DNA from 2 places in the Mesobacillus jeotgali genome. Region 1 is predicted to be linked to the other one. Evidence: predicted binding sites of a transcription regulator. Region 1 holds the regulator's gene; the other holds the start of a gene.

Region 1 (3,166 bases):
GTTCGATTTGGAAGCTGAACGATGCCGACTTTTCATCACCCTTTGGCCTGTCCATCCGATCGATTTTTTCAAGCTGCTTCCTGCGGCTCTGGGCACGCTTAGTCGTTGATGCCCTGGCCAGGTTTCGCTGGATAAAGTCCTGCAGCTTGGAGATCTCATCCTGCTGCTTCTCATACAGCTTCAGGTCGCGTTCGTAATTCGCGGCTTTCTGCTCTAAATATGAACTGTAATTGCCAGGAAACTTCGACAGCTGATGGCGGGAGATTTCATATACTTGGTTCACGACCTTATCAAGGAAGTAACGGTCGTGGGAGACAATCAGGATGGCTCCGTTATAGCCCTGCAAATACTGCTCAAGCCAGGAAAGCGTATCAATATCCAGGTGGTTCGTCGGTTCATCCAGTATCAAAATATCCGGGCGGGTCAATAATAGCTTCGCCAATGCGAGTCTAGTTTTCTGTCCGCCGCTTAAAGTGGATATTTTTGTGGAATAATCAAAAGAATGGAAGTTCAGCCCGTGGAGGACGGAACGGATATCGGCTTCATATTGGTAGCCGCCTTTTTCCTTGAACTGGACCTGCAGCAAGTCATACTCTTTTAGGACTCTTTCATATTCTGTCTCGTTTGACAGGATGTCTGGATCCGACATTTTTTCCTCAAGTCTGCGCAAGTCTTTTTCCATGTTGTGCAGATGGTCAAAAACAGCCAGCATTTCATCCCAGATGCTTTTCTCGGACTCCAGACCGGTATTTTGGGCCAGATAGCCAATTGTTGTACCTTTTGGGCGGATGATTTCGCCGCCGTCATGTGATTCGTACCCGGCGATGATTTTTAGCAGGGTTGATTTTCCTGCCCCGTTCCGGCCGACAAGCGCTACTCGGTCATTGGTCTGTATTTCAAACTTTATATTCGATAAAATAAGATCAGCAGCAAAATATTTTGATAGCTGATTAACCTGTAATAAAATCATTATTTTTCACCTCTATTGCCTTAGAGATAGTGTAACCCATTAATATAGGCACGGCAATATGTGCGAACTGCGGTAGGTGGGACGGTATAAAAAAATTCCCTTTGTATTGTGAACATTGAAACAAAGTTCACACACAAGTTTGACAAAATAGTGTATCATTTGGTAGAAAGGAGCTTTTACATGGCAGAATTTACGCATTTTAACGAAGAGGGCAGAGCAAAGATGGTCGATGTGAGTGAAAAAGCGGAGACGGTTCGTACTGCAGTCGCCCATTCAAGCATAACCGTGAATGAAGATATATATGTGAGAATCACTGAAAATAAAATGAAAAAAGGGGATGTCCTTGCAGTGGCACAGGTAGCAGGCATCATGGCGGCGAAAAAAACGTCAGAAATCATCCCGATGTGCCACCCGATTCCATTAACAGGCATTGACCTTTCATTCGAATGGGAGCAAAATGGAAATGACTATATTTTAAATATCGCTGCATCTGTTAAAACAAAAGGGAATACGGGTGTAGAAATGGAAGCGTTAACAGCAGCTTCAGCTTGTGCGCTGACTGTTTATGATATGTGCAAGGCCGTTGATAAAGGCATGGTGATCGGCAAGACGTATCTTGTTGAAAAAACCGGCGGTAAAAACGGTGATTTCAAGAGAGAAGAAAAGTTGAGATAGAAATACGGACAGGGTGGAGGATGGAGAATGACGAATGATGCTATGAAGATTCCGCAGGCAACCGCAAAACGTTTGCCACTGTATTACCGGTTCTTATTGAACTTGCATTCTTCAGGTAAGCAAAGGGTGTCATCCGCGGAATTAAGTGAAGCGGTAAAAGTGGATTCAGCGACAATCCGGAGGGACTTTTCCTACTTTGGAGCTCTGGGTAAAAAGGGGTACGGCTACAATGTCAATTACCTGCTGACTTTTTTCCGAAAGACGCTTGACCAGGATGAACTGACGAAGGTAGCCTTGATTGGTGTCGGAAATCTGGGAACAGCATTTTTGAATTATAATTTTTCCAAGAACAATAATACGAAAATTGAGATCGCCTTTGATGTGGATCCAGGCAAGGTTGGCACGAAAATTGGTGACGTTGCAGTGTATCACATGGATGACCTTGACAAGGTTGTCGTCGAGGAAGGTATCCAGGTCGCAATCCTGACTGTTCCTTCAGCAGTAGCACAGTCGATAACAGACCGATTGGTGCAGGCGAATATCAAGGGAATCCTGAACTTTACACCAGCGAGACTGAATGTGCCGGCGTCCATCAGGATTCATCACATTGATTTGGCGGTTGAATTGCAGTCATTGATTTATTTCTTAAAGCATTATCCAACAGATACTGAAACAACAGAATCGGTAGAATAAAAAATAGCTCCTTCATGATGAAGGAGCTATTTTTTCTGTATATTCTTAAGTTTAAAATGGAACATGATCATCCTGATGCCGGACCCGAAGTCGAACGTGGCAAGGGCTACAAGCAGATAGCTAAAGAATCCCCAGCCTGTCTCATTTACATTCTGGATGGCGAAATAGGTGAATAAGCTGCCTAACAAGATGTAGACAACGCCTGAAAATAAAGGCGATTGCTTCATAACTTAAAATCCCCCAATAAAGCTTTGAATTTTCTCTGCTTCTTTTATCATTCTCTCAATGTCTTCCCTAAATACGGATTGAATCAGTACAACCATTGTATTCATTGTAACATGGGCAATGATTGGCACGATAATCCGCTTTGTTTTTACATAAAGGAAAGCAAAGGTGAATCCCATTGCTGAGTACAGGATCACATGCTCCGGCTCCATATGCGCAAGCGCGAATATGACAGAGCTTATGAGCGCTGAGAAAAAGAAATTCATTTTCTTATGCAGGCTGCCGAATATGATTTTTCGGAAGACGATTTCCTCTAATATAGGGCCAATAATCGAACTGACTAAAATGACAATCGGGAACATTTCGATCAGCTTGATGATTTCCTGTGTATTCTCCGAGCCCATTTCGATTCCAATCATATTCTCGATGCTTGCCGCAATCGATTGGGCGAACAGAGCAAGGAAGACACCAGCGAAAGCCCAGGCTGCTGAGCTTACCGGTGATGAAGCATCACGCAGGTCAGCACCTGTCCTGCGTTCCTTCCTTAGCAGCAGGAGCACAATCACAAGTGTCAGCGAAAAGCTGATCACGAGCCAGTAGGGA
Region 2 (3,166 bases), 1.3 Mb from region 1:
TCTATTAAGTTTTCCCGTGACAGAATCAGATCCATTAACATGTGATATTTCCTTTCGACGTGAACGTAGAAGTCTAATTATGTTATTCCTGCTCCACCCTCCTGAAGTCCCCTGTGGAATTCACCACGTCCTCCTTCAAGTAAGTCCTTTCGGATTGTCTGCTTCTACACAGGAATTGTATACCTAGTTCTCGTTCTTCCTAATTGTTCAGTCCTTCCCCTACCGTCTCGAGTCGGTAAGGTACTATGACCTCTGCTGACTTCTGGTTGTTCAGCTATTTATTGCTAAATAGGTTACCAAGTGTACTTGGCGTTTCAACCAGACCTCCCCGGGTAAGAGTACAATCTTTCCCTCCATCTATCTGCTTCATTTACTCTGTACCACCTTCGGCAGTAAGGACTTTGTTTTGTGTAGCAAACTCATCCAATGGTACCTAGCCTTGTATGAAGTTCGTGTTCCTCAGACCGGAGGTTTGCCGCTCGCTTCCTTCAGATTCCGCGTCGCCGCGGACACCCTTGCGTTAAGCTAACCACTACTACTGCCTTCGTGGCTCGGGACTTGCACCCTATAGATTGCACCCATGCCGGGCGCACTACAAAAAGGGTGAAGCCGCGACGGCTTCACCCTTTTTAAATTATTTTTCACATAGTCCAGCGCCGGTGCTGACTGAAGCATGCGCTTTTTTATCCCTATTAGATCAATTTTATACGCGCTGCCAGTTCCTGCTTTTCTTCCTCACTGAACATATTCTCTGCCATTGGGAAAAGAATGCTTTCTTCTTTAGCAAAATGGCTCACTAAAGTGTAATTTGCATTTTTAATCATCTGGGCGTTTTCAATCATTTTCTCACTTGTAAAACCTGTCGTGCCATCCTTTGTGTTATGGAGGAAGGTTCCAATGAATCGTTTTGCCTGATCATGTTCATATTCCATAACCGCAATCGGCCCCATTTCCCTTCCGATATAAACAGCCATCATTTCAAATAATACGCCTTCTTCACGCTCAGAATGCGGCTCAAGCTCAGCAAGAAACTCAATGACCAGCTCTCTCAACCTTGAGAAATTCTCCTCCATCTGCCCCCCTTCCTCAATTTTCAATGAAATATCCAAAAGGTTTGCCAGCATATCCAATAAGGGGGGATGTTCATTTTTTAATTGCTGAAGACCTGCACTTAATGTAAAACTTGAATCTTGGTTTATACCGCTCATACAACCTGTCATATCAATCGGCCTCCTATATCTCTTATAATTTGATTATAAAAAGCAATTGAAGTCTCAGTTGTGATAGGCATCACAATTTTGATTTATTTAAGAAAATGTGAAGGAAAAATGACACTTTGTTAAAATTTCAAAAAATTTTAACAATTCGCCTTCAAATATTATAAATCCTTACATATAATAAAGTTATAGCTTAATGGAAAAGGAGTGATTTCACCTTGCAGAATAATTCGTACCGGGATTTTTATCAAAAGTCACTTGTGCCAGCAGGGCTTAGCGACAAGAAGGCGTTCCTCGAAATCCAGCCTGATGTACTGCATACCCACTTAATAATTGGACTTCAGGGACATCAAGACAATGACCGTGAATTCTATCATTGGAACGTAACTATATACAAATCAGACTCATCCGGAATCTATGATGCTGACAAACCAGTTTATGAATCAACTCTGTATGACCGGTTTGATGATGCTGTAGAGGCAGCGCGGAAGATAGAAAAAGAGATCCGCAGTGACCAGCTTCACGCATTACGCCAGCAAGAAAAAATCAGTTAACCCCTCTTTCAAATCCCTCACTTAAAAGCTCCACCTTTTTTTGAACCCATTTGTGAATTAACTTACATATGATGAATATAGAACAATTGTTGATGGCCAGCTTGTTGAGTACATATTCCTTTATCTATATCAGTTTGTTTTTTATTCCTTTTCCTTCTCACAGTCCATGTATCATTTATTTATCCTTCCATTCTCCTCATTTATTAGACAAGCTTACACAACAAAAAGACCGGCGAACGATTTGTCCGCCGGTCTTTTCATGTTAACCAAACAAATCAGGCTAGCCTGAATACGATTCCGTGTCCGCCTTTTGGATATTCCCATTTGATATTCTGGTAAGGGCAGCCGATCCGGCAGCTGCCGCATTCATGACAGCCTTCATAGCCTACCTGCATCCTTTTCCCTTCCCACTTGTATACTTCAGCCGGGCAAAATACGGTACAGAGTTTGTCAGGGCACTGCGTCATGCAGACGTCATGGTCCAAAACTGTCAGATGTGATTTCGTGTCACACTTAAACCTTAAAAGAAATTGTTTTTCCTCGATGTTTGTCGTTGACATTATTTCACCGCCTTCCAGGCACGATAGATGTCTTGCATTACTTTAAAGGTTCCTTTTTCAGCCGTCACGCTGCGCATGATTTCCTTTTGTTTTTCTCTCTTAGGTGTTCCATCTACTGTGAAGAACTTGCTCATTGCTTTGTTCATCATTGGCAGATATTCCTTGAAATATTGCGGGTATGTCTCAAAGGTATGTGCAGCATCCTTATATTTTTCAAGGTCTTTAATAATGAAGCTGCCGAACAATGCTTCCTTATAGCGGTTCAGGCTGTTCTCGCTGAAGTCGCCATCATTTTTGGCTTCTACGATGGCTTCTGCTGCCATTTGCCCTGAAGCCATCGCCATGTTTGAGCCCTCACGGTGAATGGCATTTACCAGCTGGGCAGCATCTCCTACTACAAGCACACCGTTTCCGGCAACCCTTGGCACGGAATTGAATCCCCCTTCAGGGATTAAGTGGGCCAGGTACTCTGCCGATTCCCCTCCCTCTAGATAAGGACGAACCATTGGATGTTTTTTCAGGTAATCAAGCAGCTCATATGGCTTCAATTTAGCTTTGATCATGCTTGAAAGTGTAGTTCCTACACCGATGTTCAAGCTTTCCTTGTTAGTATAAAGGAAGGCGGTACCAAGATTGCCTTGTGTTGAATCACCGAAAATCTCAATCGTAGTTCCGTGATTTCCTTCAAGATTGAAGCGTTCATTTATTTTGTCCTTCGGCAGATTGATTACTTCCATAACCGTCAGGGCAACTTCATCAGGACGGAATTCCCTGTGGAAGCCAAGCTGCTTGGAGAGCAGGGAGTTTACACCATCTGCAAGCACGACAACATCGG

Evidence for each region. Region 1 encodes Rex, which represses fermentation and respiration genes when NADH is low (regulators of the CRP and FNR family bind a similar motif). Its sites were predicted from a motif close to TTGTGAAATATTTCACAA; they were not measured.
Region 2: a site for Rex is predicted at 1,279-1,296, ahead of FOF60_RS07590 (hemerythrin domain-containing protein). Genes of this name have one in related genera too.

Annotation. Positions count from the first base shown of each region.
Region 1 is NZ_CP109811.1:249,211-252,376, forward strand. It holds gene abc-f (ribosomal protection-like ABC-F family protein) at 1-970, opposite strand, end outside; gene moaC (cyclic pyranopterin monophosphate synthase MoaC) at 1,151-1,645, shown strand; gene FOF60_RS01380 (redox-sensing transcriptional repressor Rex) at 1,673-2,338, shown strand; gene FOF60_RS01385 (YdiK family protein) at 2,365-2,565, opposite strand; gene FOF60_RS01390 (CPBP family intramembrane glutamic endopeptidase) at 2,569-3,166, opposite strand, start outside.
Region 2 is NZ_CP109811.1:1,539,736-1,542,901, reverse strand. It holds gene ltrA (group II intron reverse transcriptase/maturase) at 1-41, opposite strand, end outside; gene FOF60_RS07590 (hemerythrin domain-containing protein) at 693-1,220, opposite strand; gene FOF60_RS07585 (hypothetical protein) at 1,436-1,771, shown strand; gene FOF60_RS07580 (ferredoxin family protein) at 2,047-2,331, opposite strand; gene FOF60_RS07575 (FAD-dependent oxidoreductase) at 2,331-3,166, opposite strand, start outside.